DNA from 2 places in the Marinobacter sp. UBA2498 genome. Region 2 is predicted to be linked to the other one. Evidence: predicted binding sites of a transcription regulator. Region 2 holds the regulator's gene; the other holds the start of a gene.
The links. Region 2 encodes sigma-54, which starts transcription at its own class of promoters, with help from an activator protein. Its sites were predicted from a motif close to ANTGGCATNNANNTTGCTNT; they were not measured.

Region 1: flgA (flagellar basal body P-ring formation chaperone FlgA) is a predicted target of sigma-54. The motif match lies at 7,303-7,322, and genes of this name have one in related genera.

Annotation. Positions count from the first base shown of each region.
Region 1 covers NZ_DDOI01000154.1:18,325-35,702, reverse strand. The annotation lists gene B2W52_RS21380 (DUF938 domain-containing protein) at 6-608, shown strand; tRNA gene B2W52_RS21375 (tRNA-Ser) at 686-776, opposite strand; gene B2W52_RS21370 (isochorismatase family protein) at 982-1,512, shown strand; gene B2W52_RS21365 (cupin domain-containing protein) at 1,579-2,238, shown strand; gene B2W52_RS21360 (DUF7352 domain-containing protein) at 2,267-2,632, opposite strand; gene B2W52_RS21355 (LysR family transcriptional regulator) at 2,743-3,642, opposite strand; gene B2W52_RS21350 (flavin reductase family protein) at 3,663-4,280, opposite strand; gene B2W52_RS21345 (MFS transporter) at 4,280-5,476, opposite strand; gene B2W52_RS21340 (CheR family methyltransferase) at 5,480-6,307, opposite strand; gene B2W52_RS21335 (chemotaxis protein CheV) at 6,345-7,274, opposite strand; gene flgA (flagellar basal body P-ring formation chaperone FlgA) at 7,463-8,164, shown strand; gene flgM (flagellar biosynthesis anti-sigma factor FlgM) at 8,338-8,664, shown strand; gene B2W52_RS21320 (flagella synthesis protein FlgN) at 8,672-9,142, shown strand; gene B2W52_RS21315 (cyclic di-GMP-binding domain-containing protein, MshE-related) at 9,181-9,930, opposite strand; gene B2W52_RS21310 (peptidylprolyl isomerase) at 10,158-10,769, shown strand; gene mnmC (bifunctional tRNA (5-methylaminomethyl-2-thiouridine)(34)-methyltransferase MnmC2/FAD-dependent 5-carboxymethylaminomethyl-2-thiouridine(34) oxidoreductase MnmC1) at 10,774-12,672, shown strand; gene B2W52_RS21300 (CBS domain-containing protein) at 12,746-13,378, shown strand; gene B2W52_RS21295 (hypothetical protein) at 13,391-16,141, opposite strand; partial or broken gene ligA (NAD-dependent DNA ligase LigA) at 16,286-17,378, opposite strand, start outside.
Region 2 covers NZ_DDOI01000042.1:1,715-13,263, forward strand. The annotation lists gene B2W52_RS04545 (ATP-binding cassette domain-containing protein) at 1-56, opposite strand, end outside; gene B2W52_RS04550 (KpsF/GutQ family sugar-phosphate isomerase) at 245-1,225, shown strand; gene B2W52_RS04555 (KdsC family phosphatase) at 1,248-1,796, shown strand; gene lptC (LPS export ABC transporter periplasmic protein LptC) at 1,793-2,377, shown strand; gene lptA (lipopolysaccharide transport periplasmic protein LptA) at 2,361-2,915, shown strand; gene lptB (LPS export ABC transporter ATP-binding protein) at 2,893-3,618, shown strand; gene B2W52_RS04575 (RNA polymerase factor sigma-54) at 3,770-5,296, shown strand; gene hpf (ribosome hibernation promoting factor) at 5,398-5,706, shown strand; gene ptsN (PTS IIA-like nitrogen regulatory protein PtsN) at 5,794-6,264, shown strand; gene rapZ (RNase adapter RapZ) at 6,293-7,177, shown strand; gene B2W52_RS04595 (HPr family phosphocarrier protein) at 7,185-7,454, shown strand; gene mgtE (magnesium transporter) at 7,464-8,825, shown strand; gene yjgA (ribosome biogenesis factor YjgA) at 8,841-9,368, shown strand; gene B2W52_RS04610 (carbon-nitrogen hydrolase family protein) at 9,378-10,223, opposite strand; partial or broken gene B2W52_RS04615 (YhdP family phospholipid transporter) at 10,254-11,549, opposite strand, start outside.

The DNA.
Region 1 (17,378 bases), on a different contig from region 2:
GGAGCATGCAAAAAGACAAGCCGTTTTCTCAAGCCTGCGAGAATAACAAAGCGCCGATTCTGGAAAAACTTGTCGAGCTTTTCAAACAGCCGGGCACCATTCTGGAAATCGGCACGGGCACTGGCCAGCACGCCGTTCACTTTGCCGCTCACCTACCCCACGTGGTTTGGCAGCCCACCGATCACCCTCAGAACGCCCAGCTTTCCCGGGCGTGGATCGACGATGCCCACCTTACAAATATCAACCCGCCCATTGCCCTGGAGGTATTGAACGGAGATTGGTCCAGCCTGCCCGCCATCGACGGCGCGTTCTCCGCCAATACGGCGCATATCATGGCCTGGGAAGAAGTGCAGGCAATGTTTCGCGGCCTCGCGGAGGCCCTACCCAGGGGCGCCATCTTCTGCCTCTATGGGCCTTTCAGCTATGGCGGTCGGCACACCAGTGAAAACAATGTACGGTTCGACCTGTCGCTTAGAACACAGGCGCCTCATATGGGAATACGGGATATGGAGGATCTTGAAGCTCTTGGTGAAGAAACCGGGCTGAAGCTTGAAAAGGATTTCGGGATGCCGGCTAATAATCGGTTGTTGGTTTGGAGAAAATCCTAGCTCGAACCCGGGAGGGTTCTTTCTACCCTGCCAATCGGCCAATAAAAAACCCCAGCATTTCTGCTGGGGTTTTGTATTGGCGGAGAGGGAGGGATTCGAACCCTCGAAACGCTATTAACGTTTACACACTTTCCAGGCGTGCGCCTTCAGCCACTCGGCCACCTCTCCAATAAACTGTTTCAAATCAGCAACGTCGTCGCTCATTTGAGGGCGCAAACTTTAATGGTTTTACGGGCGCTTGGCAACTCCCCCGGGGAAAATCGTCAAAAAAATTCGGGCGAGACGGGTTTTCTCTTTACCGGTTGAGCAGATTCAGGACTATCGTTAGTACAACGCCGAGTATAATCATTCAGTTTGTGGGGAGAGACTATCCATGCTGATGAAAGCCGAGCAATCGACGCTGTTGCTCATCGATGTTCAGGAAAAACTGATGCCCGCCATTAGCCATGGCGACGAGGTGGTGGACCGCTGCATCGTGCTGGCCACCATTGCCGGGCTCATGGAGGTTCCTGTGCTGGGCACCGAGCAGCTACCTGACAAGCTGGGACATAATGTTGAAGCGGTCCGGGAGCTCTGCAACCAGACCCTGGCCAAGCACCATTTTGATGCCTGCCCCGATGGGCTCGTTGACCAGTTGCCGGAGGGCCGGCAGCACATTGTAATCGGTGGCTGCGAGACCCATGTGTGTATGATGCAGACCGCCCTTAGCCTGCTGGATGCAGGTTACAAGGTATGGGTGGTGGCCGATGCTATCGGCTCACGCAATGAGTTTGACCGGGACGTCGCTCTGGACCGCCTGAACGAGAGCGGCGCCAGGATTGTAACGCTTGAGATGGTGGCGTTTGAATGGATGCGTCATTGCAAACATCCGCAGTTCCGGAACATTCAGGCCCTGATCAAATAGAGGCATCCGGAAGGCTGGCGCCCACGTAACTAGTCACTTCAATTTCAGGTGGTTTTGAGGTTCGCAATGCTCAACATGGACTTTTCCAAGAAAGTCATCATCCGCACCGAAGAGCAGGATTGGGTGCCCAGCCCTGCCGGTGGTGTTTTGAGAAAGCCTCTTGCCCGCGAGGAAGCAGAGCGTGGTCATGCAACCAGTGTGGTCCGGTACGAGCCTGGTGCCTCCTTCAACCGGCATGAGCACCCCCTGGGCGAAGAGATCCTCGTTCTGGATGGGGTGTTTTCCGACGAGACCGGCGACTACCCGGCCGGCACTTATTTGCGGAACCCGCCAGGCAGTGGACACGCCCCTTTCAGCGAGGAAGGCTGCACGCTGCTCGTCAAGCTGCATCAGTTCGACGAACGCGATGGATCCACAGTGCGCATCGATACGCGCACTGCGCCGTGGCGGCCCGGTATGGGCGGGCTTGAGGTGATGCCGCTGCACGAATTCGAGCACGAGCATGTGGCCCTGGTGAAGTGGCCGGCAAACGAGGTTTTCCAGCCCCATCGGCACTTTGGCGGCGAGGAGATATTCGTGCTGTCCGGTGAGTTTTGCGATGAACATGGTCGCTACCCGGCGGGCACCTGGATTCGGAGCCCCCACCTGAGCCAGCATCACCCGTTCGTGGACAAGGAAACAATCATCTGGGTAAAAACCGGCCACCTGCCGATCGAGACGCCATAAAAAAGGGCCCCGAAGGGCCCTGAAGTGGTCAAGAGATCGCTGTGTGTTGCCAGTTCTGCCTGCTGAACGCGTCGTTGCTTGCACCGTCAGATGCCGTATTGAAGAGCTCTTCTTCACCGGCAGGTATTGCAAACACGTGGTACGCCTCAGGGCCAAATGGATCCAGTGCGGTATCGAGGTATTCGAAGCTGTCAGGCACTGGTTCGCCCGAATAAGCGACTCGGAACTGCCGCTCAAGGGTTGGTGTGGTTACGTTCAGGGGCTGCTCCACCCAGAGGTAGACGGCCTTATGGGGCACGATGTATTCGCTGCGCACCACCCTGTAACCCTCTTTGAGCGTGAGCGTGGTCGGCTCTTTGCCCGGTTCCAGACGGAATTTGTGGATGGTCTTCATAGCTACTGCTCCTCTTCGGGTTGCTGCCTTTCACAACTCCATAATGGACAGGAACAGAGTTCGATAAAATAAGCTTTTGTGAGCTTTTAAGATCGATATTTTCGATGCAATCAGGCGTCACGATCACCCGTGTGAGCATCGACAATGGCACGGACGCCCTCATGGGCGGTTTTTCGGCCACGGGTGATGGCGAACAATTCATCCATGACGTCTTCAATTGAGGCAATCTGCTCTACCTCATACTGGCGGCAGACCTCCTCGCGGATTGAGGTTGGAGCAGCGAACACGCCATAGCCCTGGCTGCCAAATACCTTGATCAGGGCGCTGTCATCTACCCGGGCGACAAGTTTCATGCGAACCCCATTCAGGGAAAACCAGTTCATCAGTCGCTCGAAATAGGGTGCATCCGTGGCGTTGGCCAGCAACGGTTGGCCATTCAGGGATTCGGGAAACCCCTTTTTGAGCTTTCTTGCCAACTCTGGTGCGGCGAACAGGCTCATGCTGGATCCCGCCAGAGGGTGTACCGTGAGATTGCCGTCCTCCTGCAACCGTGGCACCCGGTCGGTCAGAACCAGATCCAGCTCCTTGCGTTTCAGGCTGAGCACGAGATCTTCGGTGCGCCCGGTCTGGCATTCAAGCTGGATGGACCGCTCGCCCGCCATCGCCGGCTGAAGCAGGTAGTAGGCAATCAGTTTGTGAATCGACGCGGAGACGCCGGCTCGCAGGGTCAGCGGGCGCTCGGAAGGATCAAGCCGCAGGGTTTCGGCAAGCTCACCGGTGAGGGCGAATATGTCGTCGGCGTAGCCGAGGATCAGCCGGCCGTAGTCTGTGAGGATCAGCTTGCGCCTTTCCCGGGAGAACAGGCGCCCACCCACTGAGGCTTCAAACGTCGCAAGCTGGCCACTGAGGGTCTGCGGCGCCAGTTCCAGGACTTCACTGGCTCGGGCGATCGAACCTTCCCGGCTGATCACCCAGAAATAGTAGAGATGGCGGAGGTTAAGCTGTTCCATTCCTTTGCCCTGCCCCCGATTCAGGATGGCCGCGGAATTTTGAGGATTTCACCGAAGGTGACGTATTCGCTTCCCCCGAGACGGCCGATCGGATCAATCGCAGCGCCATTGAAGGTCAGGCGATTCTTGTCATCGTAACGAGCTGCATCATCAGATACCCATACCCGGGTGACTTTTCCAAATACCAGTGACTGGGGCCCGGCACCGATTTCCTTGATGTCGTAGAGCTCGCAGGCAAAAGCCACGTGGCAGTCCTTGAGCCGAGGCAGGCTCGAGCCTTCAAAATCCACCAGCTCCAGATCAAGATTTTTCAGTTCGGATTCGCCATGGGGCAAGGTTCGCGAGGATTCTGTGACCGCCGCGGCGAGATCCCGGTGGGCGATGTGAATGACAAAATTCTTTCTCGCTTCAATGTTTACCCGGGTGTCTTTCGAAACGCCCTCCGCCGGTTTTTTACCAACGGAAATCATCAGCAACGGGGGATTGCTGGTGATCGGCGTAAAGAACGAGAACGGCGCCAGATTGTAGTCCCCATCCGGATTTTCACTCAGCACCCAGGCAACTGGCCTCGGAATCACTGTCTGGGTAAGGATGTGGTAGGCATCTTTCGGATCCATACCCTCGAAATCTATAAGCATCACTCTCTCCCGTTAACTGCAGCTTCGGGCGTTCGTTCGCGCAACAGCCACAAAGTCATCAATAACCCGTGAAGTATCAGGAAGGGTACGGCAACCATGACCAGACCGCCCCAGCCCAGCCAGCTCAGAATTGCGCCGGCAGACAGCGCCGCGGTCGCCTGGGAGCCAAAAACCATTATGTCGTTCAGGCCCTGGACGCGGAAGCGTTCGGCATCCCGATACCCCCGGGGCAGCAGCGTTGTGCCACCAACGAACAGGAAATTCCAGCCAACGCCGAGCAACAACAGCGCTGACATATAGTGGTGGAAGCTGACACCACTCGCGGCAAGGGCAATACAGCCCAGATAGGCCAGCAGGCCCGCTGCCATCATCAGGGGAATGCCTACCACGCGTGTCAGCCAACCGCTGATCAGCGACGGAAGATACATGGCCATTATGTGGAGCTGGATCACCCGCTTGGCATCGTCGAGGTCATGGCCGGCCATTTCGGTCATGCTCAGCGGCGTCGCCGTCATGATGAAACTCATCACCGCATAGCCAATGGCCGCGGCACTCATGGCCGCCCAGATCAAAGGGTTCGCCATAATCTCCCGTAGGGGGCGGCCTCCTCCCGGCCGGGATTCCTGGACGCGCTCGGCCCCTGCCCGGTAACCGATAGCAAGGATCAGCAAAGCCGCACCCTGGACGGCCGCCAGCGCGATCCAGCTGACCAGAAACGGGTATTGCTCCGCCGCGCCGCTACCCAGACCCGCAACTTCCGGCCCGAGCCAGGCTGCGACCAGACCACCCAGCAACACGCGAGCGGCAGCAGAACCCGCCATACCCGGCGCCACGGATTCCATGGCCGCAAACCGATATTGGTGAACCACCGCAAGCCCGGTACCACCGACCACGGCCGCAAGACAAAGAAGGGAAAACAGACCAGTCCAGGACGCCAGGCCTCCCATAAGACCTGCAACAATGCCCATGATGGCACCCAGCAGCATCACGCGCTTGCGCCCAATGCGCTCCATTAACCAGGTTGCCGGTTTGATAGCCAGAACGGTGCCTACGACCACCAGCCCGACGGGAAGTGTTGCGTACTCGGGCGCCGGGGCGAGCATTCTGCCCTGAATGCTGCCTATAAAAACGATAAAAGGCGCTGTGCACATGGCCAGCGCCTGAGCGGCAACCAGGACCCAGACATTGAGGGGCATGGATTATTTTTTCCTGTAGATGATTCCGGGGTGGCACTGAACCATCTCATAGAGATGGGGCAAGCCGTTGAGCGATTCCGAGGCACCAAGAACCAGGTAGCCGCCCGGGTTCAGGGTGGCGTGCATCCGGGTGAGAATGTCCTTTTTCAGGTCCGCCGAAAAATAGATCAGAACGTTCCGGCACATCACAATATCGAACTTGCCCAGCATATAACGCTCAAGCAGGTTCAACTCCTTGAACTCCACCATGCTCTTGATCTGGGGTTTGATCTGCCAGCCACCGTTCAGGGACGGCGTGAAAAACTGCTTCTGGCGCTCTGGCGAGAGCCCCCGACCAATGGCAAGCATTTCATACTCGCCCTTGCGAGCCACATCAAGAACGCTTTTGGAGATATCCGTCGCGGTGATCTTTACATCCCGCAGCTTCCCGGGCCTCGCCCGCCGAAACTCCTCGACGATCATGGCAATCGAATACGGCTCCTGGCCGGTTGAGCAGGCCGCAGACCAGATACGCAAAGGCTGCATCGAGTTGCGCTCTGCGAATTCGGGAAGCAGTTTCTCCTGAAGAATCCGGAAAGGGTGATTGTCACGGAACCACAGGGTTTCATTGGTTGTCATCGCATCGATGACAGTCTCTTTCAGACCGCCCCGCCCGGGGCGCTTAAGGCGCTCGAGCAGTTCACCCAGGGTATTCAGGCTGTTCTCTTCAAGAATCCTGCGCAACCGGCTTTTGACCAGGTACTGTTTATTATCGCCCAGTAAAATCCCACAGGCATCCTGCAGGAACGATTTGAAGGCTTCATATTCCTGTGGCGTTATTTCCGCTTTCATTGGGTCTCTGTTCTGAGTGAATCTTTGAGCGGCTCCATCAACCCTGGTCGATGATTTCCATCACCCGCTCTGCCAGCTCGTCCGGACTGAACTTTGCCATAAAGTCGTCGGCCCCGACCTTCTTTACCATGGCCTGGTTGAACACACCGCTGAGTGAGGTGTGAAGCATAACAAACATATCCGAAAGCGCCGGGTCCTCTTTCACCTTGGTGACGAGGGTGTAGCCATCCATTTCAGGCATCTCCACGTCCGAGATGATCAGGGAGAAGTGATCCTTGGCCCGGGAACCATCCGCAGTGATTTCCTTCAGATGTTCAATAGCCTGCTTGCCGTCGTTTTTCAGCACCACTTCCATGCCAATTGCGGTGAGACACCGCTGTATCTGGCGCCGGGCCACGGATGAATCATCGACCACCAGCACGGGCAGATGCCCCGGTACCCTATCCGCGCTCTTACTCAGAACGGCTTCGGTTACGTCCTCCCCAAGCGGAGAAACTTCTGAAAGAATCTTCTCTACATCAATGATTTCGATAAGCTTATCATCAATTTTCGTGACAGCGGTAAGATAGACATCCTTGCCGGCCCCTTTGGGTGGAGGCAGGATTTCTTCCCAGTTCATGTTCATGATTCGCTCGACGCCGCTCACCAGGAAACCCTGCGTTTTGCGATTGTATTCAGTGATGATGACGAAACTGGTGGAGAGCTCTTCTTGCGGGATACCGGGCAGACCGATTGCCATGCTCAGATCGATAATGGGGATAGTCTCACCCCGGCTATGGGCTACGCCTCGAACAACCGGCCGGCTGTTGGGCAGGGAGAACAGCTTCGGACACTGCAGAACCTCTTTCACCTTGAACACGTTGATCCCGTAGATCTGACGCCCCCTGAGACGGAAAAGAAGCAGCTCTAGGCGGTTCTTTCCGACCATCTGAGTGCGCTGGTTGACACTGTCCAAAACCCCTGCCATTTCGATTCTCCTGGCTTGCCGGAATTACAACGGCATATATCTTGCTGTTCACTGAATAATAGCCTGATCGACGGAAACCCGTCATATCAGGGGTGGGTCAGCCCATTTAACGGCCACTTTTACCGAATCCTTAGCCTGATTCGGGCTTTTCTGCCCTGTTGTTGACAGCATAGGACAAACTGATACGTATGCGCATCACGAATTTCGCCCTACTACTGCTAATGTCTGGCCTGAGCACGCCGCTCCTTGCTGGAACGACAGCTGAACAGATTCAGAAAGCAACCCTGGCGTTTCTGGACAGCTTTGCGTCTGAACAGGCCGAGCATGGCTACACCGTTTCCTTCGAACCCGGTTCCATCGACAGCCGCCTCGCTCTCGCCGAGTGCGAAAAGCCTTTGAGTGTAGAGTTCAGCGGGGATCCATGGAAAAGCACCAGCCCGTCGTTGCAGGTAGCCTGCGAAGGAACCCGCCCATGGCGAATGTTTGTTACCGCTTCAGTTTCTATCCATGGGCCAGCCCTGGTGGCAGCGAGGCCACTCACACGTGGAGAGCGAATAACCGAAGGGCTGCTTGCGAAGCAGTCTGTTGAAATCAATTCATCCAGACGTGGCGTGATTACCGACTCGAAGCAGGCGATTGGCATGGAAGTGCGGCGCGCAGTGAATGCCGGATCGCTCGTTACACCAGACATGCTTTCGGCCCCGAATGCGGTCGAACGAGGCGATCATGTTATCATCACCGCCAAAACCGGCGGATTTTCAGTACGTTCCCGGGGCAAAGCCCTGGCAAGCGCCAGCGTTGGCGAACAGGTTCTGGTTGAGAATCTGCGCTCATCGCGCACGATAAGAGCCAGCGTTGTCGCGCCGGGCCACGTGGAGATTCCGATGTGAGCCGCGTGCGGCAGAGGCTTGCCGGAGCGGCAAGTGAATGCCGCAAAACCGGTCGTAAAAGCAGATGAAAAAAAGTGCTAAAAGTACTAAAGGTTTTCGCGGCGCCGCCGTTAAGAAGACATAAACTCGAGTAAGCGCCGCATTCGTGGCGCGACAGGCAAGCAGGTACAGATATGTCAGTTGACTTAAATGGAATTGGCCCCGGCCAGGTCAACACCCAGAGAACCACGGCCGACAAAAGCTCCGGCGCACAGAATACCCAGCCGGCATCCAACGAACAGGCGAAGACACAGGCCCAGGGGGCCCGTGGTGAGAACGTCAGCCTGAGCAATCAGGCAAAGAATCTGAAGCAGCTCGAACAAAAGCTGGGCGATTATCCGGAAATGGATGACGACCGCATCGAGCAGATCCGTTCCGCCCTCGAAAATGGCACGTACAAGATTGACGCCGAGAAGCTGGCCCAGAAAATGCTTGAGATGGATGAAAGCATTTTCGGGTGAGTAGACCATGGCCGCAATTGATGATTTGAAGACCCTTCTTTCCCAGGATATCAGCCAGCTTGAAACACTGGCTGACGTTCTCGGCAAGGAAAAGACCTGCCTTGCGAATTCCGACCTCCGCCAGCTGGACGCCCTGACCAGAGAGAAGAACGATCTCCTCGGTGCAGTCCGCGAACGCGCCAAACAGAAAATCCGAACGCTCGTACAAATGGGATATCGCCCCGAAAGTGGCGAGCCTTCCCGCTTTATTCGCAGCGCCGGATTCTCGGATCTCTTCGAACTCTGGCAGGAAGCGGACCAGAAGCTGCGAACCTGTCAGACGCTGAACCAGACCAACGGTCGCGTAATCAGCCACTTGCAAAAGCGTTTGTCGAGGCTCACAGATATTTTCCGCGGCGCCACCGGCCAGCAAAAGCTGTACGGTGCACAGGGTCAGCAGACCACGGTATCAAGCAGCACGGTGCTCGCCAGCGCCTGAGCCCGGACGCATGGCTCTGCCGAGCCATGCTTTCCACTTCATCGGGTGTAGATGGTCATCTGGGAGTCGGGATGAAACCGGATGTCGTGAATGCTCACGTTGCCCATTGAAGCTCCCTGGCCTCCCGTAACCCGTATATTGTCCATCCGAATTTCCTCGATGCGCTCAGGGAACGCCAGCATCAGGGCGCCATCTTCTCTTACCCGATAACGTGGCTCCCCTTCACGATAATGCACACCGGAAATGCTGAGATCTGAATCCAGGAAGTTCAGAACCGGCACGAAGATATTGGCGGAAAGCTTGAGACCTTCAATAACATCTGCGGATGCCTCGGAGCCCTGCTCCCCATTTCCTGCGGGGTTCTCCGCCATCTTGCTGACAATACCAATGCGCTGCAGCAAGGTCGGATCGCCCTGACCGGAAATCGCCGCCAGCTCGGCTTCGCTCATGGGGGCAAGATTGCCTCTGTCATAAAGTTCGCCGGCTTCCAGTATTGCCTGTGACGCCTCGGCCGAATTGCTGGCCGCAAAGGTTACCAGGGGCTGGAATGGCAGCGTGACCGCTGTTACCAGGGCGGCAGCGTTGCGATAGCGGGACTGGTGCTTGAGGACACGGTGCAGCTCCTTCTCGCTGATCCAGCCCGCCTGGATAAATACCTCACCCAGGCGCTGTCCCGATTCGCGCTGAAGCCTGAGGCCTTCGTTAACCTGCCCCTCAGACAGATACCCACGATTGATAAGCAATCGCCCGAGGCGTGATTTCTCTTCAAATCCCTGACGGATTCTCACCCAGTGTCTCCTTTTAAACAGTGAAAACCGTACAACCCGGCCCGGCCAGTGTGATCCATGACTTCCGATATCGGGAAGGTTAGCCGATCACACAACAATGTGCGTGGATGCAGTGCCCGTTTTACCATCACCATCTGGTAAGATCTGGCACCTGATAACAGAATTCGCCGAATTGTCGCAGGAAACACACCTGCTAATAACACGGAGAACGGCTGCAAATGACAAACATGGTAAAGCCCCTGAAAACTGTGACACCCGTATTGCTTATGGCACTCGCCCTGCTCATGCCGACTGCCGCGGTGCAGGCGCAAACCAATGAGCAACTGGCCAGTGATCCTCTTCCGAAGGTCCGCATGGTGACCAGTGAAGGCGCTATCGAGCTTCAGCTTCGCCCGGATGTTGCGCCCGAAACGGTCGACAATTTCCTGCAGTACGCCGAAGACGGTTTTTTCGACGGCACCATCTTCCATCGGGTTATACCCGGGTTCATGATCCAGGGCGGCGGTTTCACCCGGGATCTCTCCCGCAAGTCCACTCGGGCCCCTATCCGCAATGAAGCGAAAGAGACACTGCCGAACCTTCGTGGAACCATTGCGATGGCTCGCACCAGTGCGCCTGATTCCGCCACGTCCCAGTTCTTTATCAACCTTTCCGACAACGGGTTCCTGAACGCCGGAGTTCGCGGCCCGGGTTATGCGGTTTTTGGCAAGGTGACCGAGGGCATGGGCGTTGTCGATGCCATTGCCCGCAAACAGACCACCCGGAAACAGGGGATGGCCGATGTGCCGGTTGAACCTGTGATCATCGAAACCGTCACCGTGGTCGACCCCGAAGGCTGACACCGTGGACCGTGCTCCCCTGCCGCCCGGAATAGAGCCCGCTGAACTGGCTTGGCACGACGGCGTCCCGGAGTCCATCCGGTTCGGCGATGTCTATTTCAGCCGCGACAATGGTCTCGAGGAAACACGCTACGTTTTCCTGCAACACAACCAGTTGCCCGAACGTTTCGCACAGATTCCCGAAGGCGGCAATTTCGTTATTGCCGAAAACGGCTTTGGAACCGGCCTGAACTTTCTCGCCGCCTGGCAAGCCTGGCAGCGACACGCTCCGGCCCATGCGGCGACGCTGCACTTCGTTTCCGTTGAACGTTTCCCCCTCACCCACGAGGACCTGGCCCGGGCCCTGGCACAGTGGCCCGAACTGGCTGCGCTGGCCGACGAACTGCTTCTGCATTACCCACCCCTGGTGCGTGGGGTACACAGGCTGGTCCTGGCCGGGGGGCAGGTTCGACTGACGCTATTTTTCGGCGACATTAACGACGCCTGGCAATCCCTGGATTTTCAAGCCGACGCCTGGTTTCTGGACGGGTTCGCTCCGTCCCGCAACCCGGATATGTGGCTGGAAAACATCATCAACAAGATCCGTGCACACAGCAGGCCGGGTACAACTCTGGCGACCTTTACCTCCGTTGGCCGGATTCGTCGGGCCTTGATGGGGGCCGGATTCCGGATGGAAAAAACCGCCGGATACGGTCGCAAACGGGATATGCTGAAAGGCGTTCTTGTCGCGGAGAACCCGGCACCCATCAAAACGGCTCCCACGGAACAACAGGAATCGATCGCAATAATCGGCGCAGGTGTTGCCGGCTGCGCACTGGCAAGAAACCTGGCAGACCGGGGCTACCCGGTAACACTGATCGACGCCCATGGCCCGGGTGCAGCGGCGTCCGGCAACGCCCAGGGCGCCCTGTATGTGAAGCTGGGCGTAGAGTTCAACGACCAGACCGAGCTGGCGCTCACAGCACTCTCGTTCGCGCAGCGTTTCTACCACAACTGGCGCGACCAGCACTGGCATCCGACCGGCCTGCTACAGCTGGCCCACAACTCCCAGGAAGCGGACCGGCAGCGGAGGTTTCTCCAAAGGAACGACTACCCCCGGAGTATCTTTTACCCGGTGACCCGGGAACAGGCCAGCGCCCTGACAGGCGTGCCAACGGAATCGGGCGGGCTCTGGTTCCCCGGCAGTGGCTGGCTCGAACCCGCAAACCTTTGCAAGGAACTGGCGAACCACCCGCTGATATCCACGGTGTTCCATAGCGAGGTCAACAATCTTCGGCGTTCGGACGGCACATGGAGCATTTCGACGGAAAACAACAGATCGATCACCGCTGACCGGGTGGTCATCTGCTCGGGCCATCTCAGCCCGGAGCTTATCCCGACAAAGGGTCGTTTCCGGTTGAAAGCCATTCGTGGCCAGGTTAGCCACCTGCCAGCGACAGCTCTCAGAGGCCCAACGGCCGTTATCTGTGGTAACCGGTATTTGAACCCTGCACTGGGCGAGTTTGCCGTAACCGGCGCAACCTTCGATCTACGTGATAACAACCCATTGCCCACCGTGGAAAGTCATAACGAGAACATCGACGAACTCGGCTCGATGCTGCCTGCGGTGTTTTCCGATGAAAGCGATGCGCTTCGCGGGGAGGAACTCAGTGGCCGGGTTGCCTTCCGATGCACCACCCATGACTACCAGCCGGTGGCCGGACCCGTTTTCGACGGCGAGAGCGGCGATCTCGATAGCCTTTACCTCCTTACTGGCCTTGGCAGCAAAGGACTGACCTACGCACCGCTCCTGGCCGAATATCTGGCTGACTTGCTCACCGGACAACCTCCCTGCCTTCCCGCGAACCTGGCCAAACGCCTTGAAACCCGACGCCTCTATCAGACGAATGTGGTGGTTTCGTAATAAACTCCAGCTGAAGTTTCCGGTCAGACTGCCGATAACCATCGAAATGGTGGCATAGTCACGGAGAGAACCCATGTCCATTTTTGTCAGCGAACCCGGCCGCCCGGTCGGAACCCGGCTACCGGAAACATTCCGGGCAAGGCCCGTGGGTGATGTTACAGAGCTGGCAGAAACCCAGAGCATCAATCCTGGCCGAAGTGAGGCAACGGACGCCGAGTTCCAGCAGGCCGCCAATGCCGGTCGCTACAAAGCACTGGAGGAATACGGCGCGGCGGCCGCTGGCGAGCGCCGTGAAGACCGCCCGTATCTGCCGGTATCCAGCATCTCGTCTCAAACCCTGTATTCCGTTCCGGCGTCTGCAACGATTTCTGAGGCTTTAACCGTCATGGACGAGCACCAGGTGCACCACCTTGTGATCATGGCGGACAACAACGTTGCCGGCCTTGTCGACCTGCGTTGGCTCCTGGGCTGGCTTCACGAGAATGAAGCCGATGCCATGAGCCAGAGCCTGGTTCACATCGAGTTGCCCGCCTTCCTGACAGCCTCACCCGAGACCGATGCCCACCAGCTTGCCAGACTTATGCTGGCCCACCAGCTCAATGCCGCCCTGGTGGTAGATGCGAAAGGCGCCGCCTCCGGAATTGTTACCAGCACGGACTACCTGCGACTCTACGCCAGCTCAGGCCGCCATCAGGGAACGGTGTAGCCCCCACGTTCCCTAATTCAGAGGCGTCAACAGTTCTCCCTCTGGACTGAAGAGAAGCACATACCAGTTGTTGCCTATTCGGGTTAATGCCGGTATTTCGTCATCCCGGTAGTTTTCCAGATCCAAGATCGCAGAGTCATCCGCTGCAAGCTGGTATCGCCAGTTGTTTCTGAATTCCGACTCTTCCTCTTCCGTCTCGGGTTCTGGAACCAGCGATACCCGGGCAGCGATGCCCTGCTCCATTCCGGACACCACACCGCCGCTGGCGAAGTCGCCGTTCGTGGTACCAGCCACAACCATGTCGCCATCGAAATCAGCCAACCCAAGAAATGCCTCGCTGGACTGATCGCCTTCGTCATTCAGGGTGAAGGCCCGACTGACATTCCCGGCGGCTGAATATCCCAGCAGGAACCCGGCAGCACTGGAAAGCGCCTCCCTCTCCAGAACGGGGTCTTCCTCGTCCTGCTCCAGCACAGAATAGGATCCATCACTGGCACCAATCAGCCAGAGCGTGCTACCGGTATACAGTCCGTTGGAAACCGGTTCATCGCCAGTGGTGCCAACCTGTTTGACATCAAGTTCGCTGGTGGCACTGGAGGCGTTAAAGAAGAAGGCATCAATGCCGCCGATGACTGAAGCGCCTTCCACAGATCCCGCGGCCGAACCAAACAACCCGGGGTTCACAGATTCTGTGCTGCCGCCGGCAACACGGTCATCGGCTGCTGAGCCGGCCTGGCGGGTCCAGGCAACCGCAGGCTGCTGCGTGTTGCCGTCCAGTTCAGTATCAATTCGCTGCAGGAAGCTGTCCCTGCCGCCCGATCCCTGCTGCTGATCAAACACACCTTCCGTTTCCCCGGCCAGGATGACATAGCCGGTGTCACGGTTGATTCCGGCCCAGCGAACCTGATCATCAGCATCCGTTCCGGTCCCGATGGTCCAGGTGGGAACGTATTCGCCACCGTTGGTGGCGGAATCAAACCAGTAAAGCGATGTCACTGAATCCAGGCGGCCCAGACCGGACGTTCCCGCCACCGACTGATCGGTGCTGTAGGCCACGACAAATTCGAACCGGTCTACCTTGGTCCCACCCTCGGTCACCTTCCGCTGCACCACGTTTATGACCGGATCCGGAGCGCTCAGGCTGTCGCTCGCAGAGGATATGTCAACCTGCTGCAACTGAGTGCCTCGTTGGTCAAAAATCCGCACCAGCACCCGGTCGTTATCCTGGGTGTCGTAGCCGGCAACGAACAGCCTGCCGTCATGGCCCATCGAGATGTCTGTGGCCACAAAGCCGTCGCCAGGGTTCAGAGCAAGCGGAGACGTCAGCTCGTTGAGGCTGACCCGGATCAGGTTTTCAGCCTCCGCCCGGGCATAATCCTCTCGACCGGCCTGGAAGTTCTCGTTGAGGCCCAGCAGGATAAACCGGTCACTGAAGGCCGGGTTGGCATAGCCAGCCTCCGGTACCCGAATCCGGAAAGGCACTTCATCGGTCCCTTCTGGAAAAATCAGTTCGTCATTCTCAACCCAGTTTCCGTCTTCCAGTCGCTCGATAACGAACTCGGATTCGAGACGTGCGGTGGAGTCTTCGGTGTGGCTCAGCTTCGCAAAAATATCCCGGTCTCTGTCTCCAGAGAGTCTCGCGACGTATTCGCGCACAGCACCCACGTTCAGCGTATCCCTGCCGCCACCGTTTACAGTTTCCAGCGACAGAACCGGCTCGTTGTCCTGAATGGACAAATTGGTAACGACACCACCGTTACCGCTGCCAAGACCGGCCAGACCGGATCGCACTTCTGTCAGTGCCAGGCGAAGGGACTCGACGGGCTCGGCAAAGCTGTCCTCGACCACCTCCAATGGCAGATAACACTCGGTAATACCCGGCTCAAGTGTGATCACGCCGCGCGTATAGAAGCCCTGTTCGTCAAGCTCATAGTCGATATAGCCCAGCTCGCTTTCCCCCGTCTCATCGCGAGGCAATGAACTGTTGCTGCCCAACCCGACAATGTCCGTGCCGAGGATCGCATCTCCCGCATTGGAGGCACTGTGATCGCAGTTCTGGTGTGGAGGCGAGAATCCGACGTCGCAACTGGATGCGTCATAGTCAGACAAAAGCTCAAAAGCTACCGCTACCTGGGTTACCGACGGTTGATCCAGGGTAACCTTGACGAAGACGCGGCGCGTCGGAAGTGTCAGCTCCCTGGTACCGGATACGGAGCCGTCATCGTTGTAGAGATTAATGGTAACGCTGTGCTCACCCTCGGTTTCAAGATCGGGCAAGGTGCATTGTTCGCGGTTACTGGCAGGGATTTCCGGGCTTTCACCTTCCGTAAACGGCTCTGCATCCAGAGACATTACATTGTATTTCACGTCAATATCGAACGGCTGGGCGCCGGCCATGCGGCCGTCGGTTGTTACCAGATTGATGCCTTCGGTCTTGCCCAGGTCCGCCTCTCCTCGACTACCGCCGGTGAGACCGGGGACACCGCGCATAATGATGCCCTGGCGAGCCTTGTTACTGGTGTCCTCGAGCGCCAGCCAGGACGGCGCATTGGTCAGGGAATAATCAAGGATATCTTCGCCACCGTAGGCCCCGAAGTTGTAGGAGTATTCAACACCGAGATAGGCGAACACTGGGGGTACGCCAAGGATTGTGGGCTGGTCGGGATCCTTTTCCGTCTTGCACGCAGCAAGCCCCAGTGAAAGCAGGGCCAGAACGGCAAGTTGGCGAACAGGATGAATGCGGGAGTGAAAATCGGCGCCCATGAAAAAATCCGTTTCTATCGTTGTTGTTATGGTAGCGACCGCCCGGATGAAACATGAACACCGGGCGGTTTACACACCGTTACAGAACAACGCCATGGTAGCCAATTTGATACGCAGGGGATCTGCGCGAGTTCTCAGATTCGGTTAGCCCGCGCCCTGGCCGTGCTCTTCCAGCAACGCCACCAGCCCGGCTTCATCAAGAACAGGTACCTCTAACTGTTCAGCCTTGGCCAGTTTGGAACCGGCGGCCTCGCCAGCCACCACGCAGGCCGTCTTTTTAGAAACGCTTCCGGCCACCTTGGCTCCAAGGGATTCCAGCTTCTCTTTGGCTTCGTCCCGTGTCATTCCGGAAAGCGTACCGGTCAGCACCCAGGTCTGGCCTTTCAGAGGCTTCTCTCCCTCCCGGACTTCCTCTTCCTGCCACCTCACACCGGCTTCACGCAGGGCATCCAGGGTTTCGCGATTGTGGGTCTGCTCGAAAAAGCTACGGATATGACCCGCAACGATCGGCCCGACATCCGGAACCGTTTGAAGGCTCTCTTCATCCGCTGCAGCAATGGCCTCCAGAGTTCCGAAGTGGCCCGCCAGGGCTTTAGCGGTGGCCTCCCCCACCTCCCGGATGCCAAGGGCATAAAGGAACCGCCAGAGCCCGGGGTTTCTGGCCCGATCAATGGCAGCCACCAGATTGGCCGCCGACTTTTCTCCCATTCGCTCAAGTTTCACCAGGTCGTCGGTGGTCAGGCGATACAGATCGGCAACGGTTTCCACCATGCCCTGATCCACCATGATATCTATCCACTTGTCTCCAAGGCCCTCAATATCGAGGGCTTTGCGGGAGGCATAGTGGCGAATGGCTTCCTTTCGCTGCGCGGGGCAGAACAGGCCCCCAGAGCAGCGGGCAACGGCTTCACCTTCGATCTGGATAACATCCGAGTCGCACACCGGGCACTGTCGGGGCAATTCTACTTCCCGGGCGCCTGAGGGGCGTTTTTCGGCCACCACTTTGACTACCTGCGGAATCACATCTCCGGCGCGGCGAATGAACACGGTATCGCCGATATGAACATCCAGTCGGCGAATTTCGTCCATGTTATGGAGGGTGGCGTTGCTCACCGTTACACCGCCCACGAACACGGGTTTTAACCTCGCAACCGGGGTAACCGCGCCAGTACGACCGACCTGGAATTCCACGTCCTCGATAACCGTGAGTTCCTCCTGAGCCGGAAACTTCTGGGCA
Region 2 (11,549 bases):
CGCCCTGAGCGGGAGAACACGACGTCCTTGAGCGATATGTAAGCCGGTGAATTCATAGTCCTTACCTTTCAAAGAGGGGCTACATTATGCCAAGGAGCGCGCAAGCTCAATCCAAAGTGCCCAAAATGTACTGATAGCAATGATCAGTTTGACTGAACTTTCGGTAACCGGGCATCGTTGCCGGGTGAAAATGGTATACTCTGCCCAACATTTACAACGTCCCGACAGCCAGGCCCAAAGCCCGATGACCGAACAGACTCCCAGCGATTTCCGATCTTCTGCCATCCGCGCCATCCGCATTGAGCGCGACGCCATTGATGCCCTTGAAGGCCGAATCGACGACCAGTTCACGCGGGCCTGCGAAGTTATCATGAACTGCAAGGGCCGCGTGGTTGTGACCGGCATGGGAAAATCCGGCCACATTGGCAACAAAATTGCCGCCACCCTGGCCAGCACTGGAACGCCATCGTTTTTCGTGCACCCGGGCGAGGCAAGCCACGGTGACATGGGTATGATCACCTCCCAGGATGTGGTCATCGCCATTTCCAACAGCGGCAACACCAGCGAGGTGGTCACCATTCTGCCGTTGATCAAACGCATGGGCGCTCCGCTGATCAGCATGACCGGCAATGCCAGCTCCACACTGGCCCGGGAAGCCGTCGCCAATCTGGACGTCAGCGTTATGGTGGAAGCCTGCCCACTGGGTTTGGCGCCCACCTCCTCCACAACGGCCACCCTGGTGATGGGCGATGCCCTCGCCGTTGCACTCCTTGAGGCCCGGGGCTTCAGTGCCGAGGATTTCGCTATCTCTCACCCCGGCGGCAGCCTCGGGCGTCGGCTGCTGCTCAGGGTCTCCGACATCATGCACAGCGGTGATCAGATTCCAGTCGTCAACGAGGATACCCCCTTGAGCGGTGCTCTTCTTGAGATGTCCCGAAAGGGTCTCGGTATGACCACCGTCGTCAATGATAAAGGCACTCTTACCGGAATATTTACGGACGGTGACCTTCGACGGACTCTGGATCGATCGGTGGACATTCACAATACGCCCATCAACGAGGTCATGACCCGGCATGGTAAAACGATCCAGGCCGATCATCTGGCGGCGGAAGCGCTGAACATAATGGAGGAGATGAAGATCAACGCCCTCCCCGTTACCGACGACCAGGGTGGTCTGATTGGCGCCATCAATATGCACGACCTGCTGCGTGCCGGCGTTATCTAGGGGCTATGAGGAGCTGTTTGATATGAAGCACCAATGGCCGGATTCGCTGTTGGCAAAGGCCGTAAAGATCCGCCTGATCGCACTGGATGTCGACGGCATCATGAGCGACGGTAAACTTTATTTCAGCGCCACTGGTGATGAGCTCAAGGCTTTTAACATTCTGGATGGCCTGGGTTTGAAACAACTGATGGCAGCCGGGATTACCGTGGCCGTGATCACCGGACGAAAGTCCCCCCTGACCGAGAAGCGCATGCGGGATCTTGGCATTCCCCACCTGATGCAGGGGCGAGAGGACAAGAAGGTAGCCCTTCAGGAACTGGTCAGCACCATGGATATCAGCCCCGAGGCCATCGCATACATGGGGGACGATCTGCCAGATCTCCCGGCACTGAGGTTCGCCGGACTGGGCATCACCGTGCCCAACGGTTACTGGCTGGTGCAGCAGCATGCCGACTACTGCACCATTGCCCGGGGCGGCGAAGGGGCGGTCCGCGAAGCCTGCGACTTGCTGCTGACGGCCCATGGCAGGCTTGACGCAGCACTTGCCCCCTATCTGGAGCCCGAGGCATGAACTGGCTGCTGGACAGACCCTGGCTGCGAGCACTGGCACTGGCTGCTACCGTGGTGGCAGCCGTATTCCTGCTCTGGCGCAGCGATGAACCCCCTGTGATTGATGACGAGGCAGCGGCCCTACGGGGAGACGCCGAACCAGACGGTTTCGTGGTGAATGGTCAGTACACCTCCTTCGATGAAGCGGGCAATCTCAAGATCCGGTTTTCCAGCCCCCGAATTGAGCAGTTCGAGGAAGGCAACCTGGCCACCATGGAATCTCCCCGGGCCGAGCTGTACGGGGACCAGGAGGCCCTGCCGTGGATTGTCGAGGCCGACAATGGCAGCTTGCTGCAAAACCAGAATCTGGTGTACCTGACGGACAATGTCCGGGTTCAGCGCACGATTGGCGAACGGGACGCCGTCCTGACAACATCAAGCCTGACCCTGGATAACGACCGGGGCATGGTATATACAGACGCGCTCGTAGAAATACGTGATGTTACCGGCATAACCCGGGCCACGGGCATGAAAGCGTGGATAGACGAACGAATTCTGGAACTGAACTCCCAGGTGGAAGGACTCTATGAAACCGGAAACTAACCGATACCGGCGCCTGATGGCTGCCCTGCTAACGGTCGTGATGATCGGCCCGGCGGCTGCATTTGACCTTGATTCTGACACTCCTATCAAGGTCACCGCAGATACCGCCCGCCTGGATGACGGCCAGGGCATTGCCACCTACACCGGCGCTGTGGAACTTGAGCAGGGCAATACCCGCCTGACTGCCGAGCGGGTCGTCCTGTACCGGACCGAGGACGGCCTGAGCCGGATCGAAGCCTCTGGTACGCCCGCTATATACCGTCAACCGGCGCGCGAGGGGGAAGGCGAAACCGATGCCCGTGCCCTGAACATTACCTGGTCTGCCACCGACAGCCAGCTGACCTTTGAACGGGAAGCAGTCATCGAGCAGAATGGCAACCTGTTCCGGGGTGATGTCATTCATTATGATACCGTCGGCCGGGTTGTCACCGCTGAGGGCGGCGCAGACACCGGCGAGGGCAGCGGCCGGGTAGAGATGGTGATTCAGCCACGCAGTACAGACAGACAGGGATCCGATGGCAGTTCTGAGAGCCAGTAACCTGGCAAAGAGTTACAAACAGAAAAAAGTGGTGATCGACGTTTCCCTGGAAATCCGCAGTGGGGAAATTGTCGGGCTGCTTGGTCCCAACGGTGCCGGGAAAACCACCTGCTTCTATATGATCGTTGGGCTCGTCCCCGCTGATCGCGGGCGGATCACGATCGACAGCCGGGATATCACCCCCCTGCCCATGCATGGTCGGGCCCGCCAGGGCATCGGTTACCTGCCCCAGGAAGCCTCGGTCTTCCGCAAACTGTCCGTACGCGACAACATCATGGCCATCCTCGAAACCCGGCCGGGGCTGGGCAAGGCAGAGCGGGAGAAGAAGCTCGAGGGGTTATTGGAAGAATTCCACATCACCCATATCCGGGACAGTGTTGGCATGGCATTGTCCGGCGGTGAACGCCGACGGGTGGAGATTGCCCGGGCACTGGCCATGGAGCCGGCTTTTATCCTGCTGGATGAACCCTTCGCCGGTGTGGACCCCATATCCGTCAGTGACATCAAACACATCATCCGGCACCTTCGGGACAAAGGCATTGGCGTTTTGATCACCGACCACAACGTGCGTGAGACCCTGGACATCTGCGAGAATGCCTACATTGTTTCCGGCGGCCACATCATCGCCTCCGGCAATGCCGACGCCATCCTGGCCAACCAGCAGGTCAAGGAAGTCTATCTCGGCGACGAATTCAGACTCTGACACCCAATGGCTGATTGTTTTGATGATCTGTAGCAAGTAAACTCGGCAAAGAACTTGCTAGGGTAAATTAAAATCACGGCAAGTAACCGGCATATAAAGATTTTTTCACGACTTATGACACAACGCGCTGATGAGTGACGGATCCTGAACCATGGTTATGAAAGCCTCCTTACAGTTAAAGCTGGGTCAAAGCCTGACCATGACGCCCCAGCTGCAACAGGCGATCCGGCTTCTCCAGCTCTCCACTCTCGACCTCCAGCAGGAAATCCAGCAGGCACTGGAATCCAACCCCATGCTGGAGACCTCCGAGGACGATGACCAGACCGACGCAGCCAGCGAAAACGACGAGCGCGAGGCCAACGCCACCGAGTCCGCCGCTGAAGCTGCCCCGGAACCGGCCAGCGACTGGGATGAATCCGAGAACGGCCCGGACTGGTCCTCGGAGAACGAGATTCCTGACAACATTCCGGACGATCTGCCGGTTGATACCGCCTGGGACGACATCTACCAGTCCGCACCAGCGCCGGCAGCCCGCAACGACGACGAAAACGATCACGATTTCGAAACCCGTAATTCCCCGACCGAAACGCTTCAGGATCACCTGGAATGGCAGCTCAATCTGACGCACCTCAGTGAACGGGACCAGGCCATTGCCCATGCCCTGATGGATGCAGTGGACGAACGGGGCTATATCACCAGCCCGCTGGAGGAAATCCACGCCGGACTGCTGGATGAGAACGATGAAGACCCCCTTGAACTGGATGAAGTGGAAGCCGTGCTTCACCGCCTGCAACACTTTGATCCGCCCGGCGTGTTTGCCCGGGACCTACAGGAATGCCTGCTGATCCAGCTCAACCAGCTGCCGCCGGAAACACCCTGGCTGGCCCAGGCACGCCTTGTAATTACCCATTACATCAACCTGCTGGGCAACCGCGATTACGCCCAGTTGCTGCGCCGCAGCCGCCTGAAAGAAGACCAGTTGCGGGATGTCCTGGCGCTGATCACCGGCCTGAATCCGCGGCCGGGCGATGTCATTGACCGGGCCGAACCCGATTATGTGATTCCGGACGTGATCGTTCGCAAACACAATGGCCGCTGGCGTGTTGAGCTGAATCCTGAAATTGCACCGCGCATCCGGGTCAATGCCAGCTATGCTTCTCTTATAAGGCGTGCGGACAGCAGTGCCGACAACACCTACCTGCGGGATCAGTTGCAGGAGGCGAAATGGTTTATCAAGAGCCTGCAGAGCCGCAATGAAACCCTGCTGAAAGTGGCGACCCGTATTGTCGAGCACCAGCAAGGATTCCTGGATCAGGGTGAAGAAGCCATGAAACCGCTGATCCTCTCTGATATCGCCCAGGCGGTTGAGATGCATGAGTCCACGATTTCCCGGGTCACCACCCAGAAATACATGCACACCCCCCGGGGAATTTTCGAGCTGAAATATTTCTTCTCCAGCCATGTCAGCACTGACGAAGGCGGTGAATGTTCTTCCACGGCGATCCGCGCGATGATCAAAAAGCTGATTGCCGCGGAAACGCCCAAAAAGCCGTTGAGCGACAGTAAAATTGCAGCCATGCTAGGAGAACAGGGAATCAAGGTTGCGCGACGCACCGTTGCCAAGTACCGGGAGGCCATGCACATTCCGCCTTCGAACGAACGCAAGCGGCTGGTCTGAACACCCCGGGGTCCGGGCGCAACGTACTATTTGCCGGCGCACAATGCGCCAGCACCCAGACCGGCTCCCGGGAGCCGGAACGATGACAACAGGAGACGCCTATGCAACTCAATATTTCAGGCCATCACGTAGAACTTACTCCCGCACTGAAGGATTATGTTTCAGAGAAGTTCCAGAAGCTCGAGCGTCACTTTGACCACATCAGCAACTGCCAGGTAACCCTGGAAGTGGAGAAGGTGCGCCAGATTGCGGAAGCCACGCTGCACGTGGTTGGTGGTGAGATTCACGCAAAGGCAGAAAATGAGGATATGTACGCAGCCATCGATGCCCTGATCGACAAGCTTGACCGTCAGATCCTCAAGCACAAGGAAAAGAATGTAGACCGGATGCACGGAAACGGCTCTCGCTAACTGACTGTTTTCATGCAATTCATCTAATCGAGCTGCGACATGAGTAACGTGTCGCAGCCTTTTTTTTAACGGAAACGCAGTCGATCCATGAGCGACACATCCCTGACCATAGAGAACATTCTTGCTCCGGAGCTCACCCTCTGCAGGGTAGCTGCGTCCAGCAAGAAACGGGCCCTGGAGTTTATTGCCGAGCAGATAAACCATCAGGACAACACGCTCAGCGAGACCCAGCTCTTCAACAACCTGATTTCCCGCGAGCGCCTGGGCAGCACCGGCATTGGCCAGGGAATCGCCATTCCCCACTGCCGTCTGGAAGGACTTGATCACGTGGTGGGCGTGCTGATGACGCTGGAAGAAAGCGTCGAATTCGATGCTATCGACAATCAGCCGGTGGATCTGATTTTCGCCCTGATCGTCCCGAAGGAAGCAACGAGCGAACACCTGGAGCTGCTCAGCCAACTGGCTGAAAAGTTCAATGAGCGGTCGTTCTGTGATCGCCTCCGGCAATCCGAGGACGCCAGCACGCTGTACCAGCGCATGACCGCCTCAGGCGGCTGATATTCACTGCAGTGGAGGTAAGGTGGTCATGAAGCTGATTATCGTCAGTGGCAGGTCCGGTTCGGGCAAGAGTACCGCACTTCATGTGCTGGAGGACCTCGGGTTTTATTGCATCGACAATCTTCCTATTGGCCTGCTCTTCCCCCTCACACGGGAAGCCGCCAGCCAGACCAGGCCTGGTCGACTGGGCAAGATGGCCGTCAGTATCGATGCGCGGAACCTTTCCGGCGAGCTGGCCAATTTCGAGGAGATCTACCGGCGCCTCCAGGAAACCGGGGTTACCGTTGAAATCATCTTCCTGGACGCCGACGAGCAGTCGCTTCTGCAGCGTTTTCACGCCACCCGCAGAAAGCATCCGTTGAGTGACGACAGGACCTCTCTCCGGGAAGCCATTACCAGCGAGAAGAAACTGCTGGAGCCCCTCTCCAAGCTTTCCGATCTTTACGTAAATACCACCGGCATGTCCATGTACGAGCTGCGGGACATGGTCAAGCAGCGCGTGGTCGGTCGAAAAGATCAGGAACTGGCTCTCCTGTTTCAGTCATTCGGCTTCAAACACGGCGTGCCGCTGGATTCCGACTACGTTTTCGATGTCCGCTGCCTGCCCAACCCCTACTGGGATACCAGCCTCCGCAAGTATGTCGGGACGGATCAGCCGGTTATCGAGTTTCTGGAAAAAGAACCGGCAAGCCGGAAGATGATCGAGGACCTGAAATCATTTCTGGATACCTGGCTGCCCTCCTTTGCAGACAGTAACCGCAGCTATATGACCATTTCCATTGGCTGTACCGGCGGCCAGCACCGGTCGGTGTATGTGTGCGAGCAGTTGGGTGAGTACTTCCGGCAACGGTACAGCAATGTGCAAGTGCGGCACACCGAGCTGCCACACCTGCAGACCCGGGAAGAGATCTGATCAAGCCATGATTCGCCGCCCCATTACCATCATCAACAAACTGGGCCTGCATGCGCGCGCCACTGCGAAGCTGGTCAACACGGCATCGGAATACGACAGCAGCGTGCGTATCAGCGGCAAAGGCCGGGATGTGGACGCGAAGAACATCATGCAGGTGATGATGCTGGCCGCCAGCAAAGGAACCGATGTGGAGCTCATTGCCGACGGACCGGATGAGGAACAGGCCATCGAAGCATTGGTGGAACTGATTAACGACTATTTCGGTGAGGGTGAGTAAAATAAACACATGACCGATATTCTGGAAAAAAGCCAGGCCCGCCAGCGTCTTCGTTCCCTGAGCGAAGCGCTGGACAGTGGCGCACTGAAGCAGGTTGCCCGCATCCTGAACGGTGGCCTGAGCCCCAGTGATATTGCCCATTTGCTGGAGTCCTCACCGCCCCGGCAGCGGGCCCTGCTGTGGAACCTGGTGGACAAAGACCTCGAAGGCGAGGTTCTCCAGTATCTCAGTGATGATATCCGAGGCTACTTCCTGAGCCAGCTGAACGCTCAGGAACTGGCGGACATCATCGAGGATTTCGAGTCAGACGACCTGGCCGACCTGCTGCAGCAGCTGCCGGATACGGTCATCCAGGAAGTCCTGGAGACCATGGACGAGCAGGACCGGCAACGGGTGGAGGAAGTTCTCTCCTATCCGGAGGACACCGCCGGCGGTCTGATGAACACGGACACCATTACGGTGCGCCCGGACATCAGTATCGATGTTGTGCTCCGCTACCTTCGCAGGCACCGCACCCTGCCACCCATGACCGACAGCCTGATCGTGGTCAGCCGCCGGGACGATTTCATTGGCATGCTGCCCATCACGAAAATGCTGGTCTCCAACCCCGCCTCCACCGTGCGGGAAGTCATGGATACCGACATCGAGCCCATTCCCGTGAGCCTCTCCGACACCAAGGTAGCGACATTGTTTGAACGCTACGACCTGATCTCGGCGCCGGTGGTAAACGAGGAGGGCCGCCTGCTGGGTCGGATCACCATCGATGACGTGGTTGACGTTATCCGGGAGGATGCGGACCACTCACTGATGAGTATGGCGGGTCTGGACGAAGACGAGGACACCTTTGCGCCGGTGTGGAAAACCACCCGTCGCCGTGCCGTCTGGCTGGGCATCAACCTGATTACGGCACTGACCGCCTCCGCCGTCATCGGGCTATTTGAAGACACGATCGCCAAAGTGGTGGCGCTCGCAGTGCTGATGCCAACTGTTGCCAGTATGGGCGGCATTGCTGGTAGTCAGACGCTTACACTGGTGATTCGCGGTATGGCCGTGGGGCAGATCAGCGGCGCCAACGTAGGCTGGCTGCTGAACCGGGAATTTCTGTCAGGGATACTGAACGGCCTGCTCTGGGCCGCCGTGGTGGCGGGTGCAGCCATGCTCTGGTTCCAGGATGTGATGATCGGCGCGATCATTGCTGCCGCGCTGGTGATCAATCTTGTCGCCGCAGCGCTGGTTGGCACGGTTCTGCCACTGTTTCTCAAATCTCGCAATATTGATCCGGCCCTGGCAGGCAGCGTGATTCTCACGACTGTGACCGATGTAGTCGGGTTCATGGCCTTTCTTGGCCTCGCGACGATTTTCTACGCTTAAGCGGATCTCGGATTTATGAAAGACCATCAAGACAACGACGCGCCGGAATACGACGGCCCCAGCAAATCCCAGCTGAAACGGGAAATGCATGCCCTGCAGGATCTGGGCAAGCGGATGCTGGACCTGAGCAACGATCAGCTGGAAACCTTGCCAATCAGCGAGACCCTCCGCGCCGCGATCGAGGAATCCCGCCGTATCCGCCAGAACGAGGCCAAACGACGGCACCTGCAATACATCGGTAAGGTCATCCGACAGGAAGATGATCCTGAAGCCCTGGCGAAAGCCATCGACGCCTTCGATGCCGGTAGCGAAGAACACACCCGCAGACACCACCTGGCGGAACGCTGGCGGGACCGGATGATTGCCGAAGGCGATTCCGTTGTTGGCGAGTTCTTCAGCTACTGCCCCACTGCCGATATGCAGCACCTGCGAAACCTTGCTCGAAACGCCCGAAAAGACGTCGAAAAACAGAAGAACACCGGCCAGGCCCGGAAACTGTTCCGTTATCTCAGGGAGTGCATCGATGACGCCGAGGCCATGTGAGCCGTTGGTTCAACCTTTGAGCCGGCGGTGCTCCCACACCGGCATCCGGGCGCGCAGATTGGCTACCTGATCGGCGTCCAGTTCGGCGGTGACCAGGCCCGGGCCTTCCCCCATTTCCGTCACGATCCGCCCCCAGGGATCACAGATCAGGCTGTGGCCATAGGTGCGACGGCGCTCGCTGTTCTGGCCACCCTGGCCAGGTGCCACTAACCATACCTGGTTCTCGATCGCGCGGGCCCGGATCAGGGGGTACCAGTGGGCATCACCGGTCTGCCAGGTGAAAGCGCTCGGAAGGCAAATCCAGTCGACATCCTGCTCACGCAGCAGCCTGAACAGCTCCGGAAAGCGAAGATCGTAGCAGATCGCCAACCCCAGCTTGCCCGCGGGCGTATCCACGGTCACTATCTGTTCGCCGGGCTCGAAGGTGTCCGATTCACGGTATTGACCATGGGCGTCTTCCACCATGGCATCAAACAGGTGAATCTTGTCGTAACGGGCAACTTCCTCACCCTGGTCATCAAAGACAATGCAGGTTGCCCTGACCCGATCCTCCAGATCTGAGCCGTCCGGTCGTTTGGCCACGGGCATCGATCCGCCAACGATCCAGAGCCCCAGTTTCCGGGCCTGTTCGGCCAGGAAGGTTCTTATGACAGGCTCGGCCCCCGCCTCCTGGCGACCACGATCAATCATCTGACTGGTGGCCAGAACCGCAAAATTCTCAGGCAGTACGGCGACCGAGGCGCCCTGCTCGGCAGCCCGGGCCAGCAGCTGTTCCGCTTCGCGCAGATTGGCGTCAATGTCATGACCGCTGACCATCTGGATGGCTGCGACCCGGTTGGAAACACGCTTGTTCATGACTGCCTCCGATATTGCCAAACAGAAAAGTTATTCGCCGGTGTCAAAAACCCGTTGCAGATTCACTTCCGGCTCGTCCCATGTGCCGGTCACGCTGTAGGTTGCGCTTGTCAGCCTGCTCAAAGGATCGCCCAGAATCTTGTCCAGCACAAACAAGGCGCCGCCGATCGGCGCACCGGCACCCATGAGCAGCGCCGCCAATGGCAGATTCTGAGTCAGGGGCAACACAACCACAAGCCGCATATCCAGCTCCTCGCTGGCCATATTGGTCGTACCACTAAGTTTGAAGGCGCCGGATGGGCCCACTATCTGTAGTTCCGGATCCATGGTCAGCAAGCCATTGATTATCTGCGCCTTGCCCGATATCGCGTCAAAAGCCACCCCCCGCTCATACAGATCGGAAAAGTCGAGCTTCAACCGGCGCCATAGGGTGTCAGAGTTCAGCAGATTGAACACCCGGAACAGTTGCGCCGTGTTGTTTCGCTCCAGGATCACACCCTCATCCAGCCTGAGACTGACCGAGCCACTGAGCTCCGGTATGGAAAGCTCATCCGGACGGCCGGGCCAGTCCAGATCCAGCTCTATGTTGGTCCCCTCGTTGGTGACCGGCATTTCAGTGTCGAGGAGCTCGTTCAGATCCGCGAGCGCCCCCCCGCTGATAGAACCTGTAAACCGGCTGGTTTCCCGGTCTCCGACGATGCTCCAGCTCATATCGCCCAGGAGTGTCAGGGAATTCAGGCGCCCCTCGATGTCATTTACCTGCAACCGGAAAGGTTCGGGGCGGAGCCGGAAGGCCCACTGTCCCAACGATTCGTCGTTCAGTTGCAGTTCCGCAATCGAGACATCGATATCCGGCCAGTTTCCCATATCCAGCGCGCGGAACGCCTCAAGCTGCTCTTCGAGGGTCAGTAATTCCGGCGAATCCTCAGGGGGTGTTTCACTGCGTACGAGCCGTAACACCTGAAAATCGGCCTTCACCGTGTCGCCATTTTGCGGAATTGTCAGTCGGCCTTCGGCGCGTTGCGAGCTGGTGGTCACCACCCACCGGTCACCAAGATCGAGGGCATTGATATCAATATCGTTCAACACCTGCGGGCCAAGGTGCAGGCGGCCAAGACGCAAATCAAACCCGGTCTCTTTCCATAACAGATCGAATGTTGCGCGGTTTTCCCAGTCGCCCGTAATGCCAAGCCCGCCAGCGGCCGAGGGATTGATGGTTGCCCGCAGCGGTGCTGCCTCATCCGCCGTTTTTGACAGTGGCTCCGGCCAGTCAACTGCCAGCCCCTCAAGAGTGGACCGCACTCGGATACCCGACGTTGAATCCGA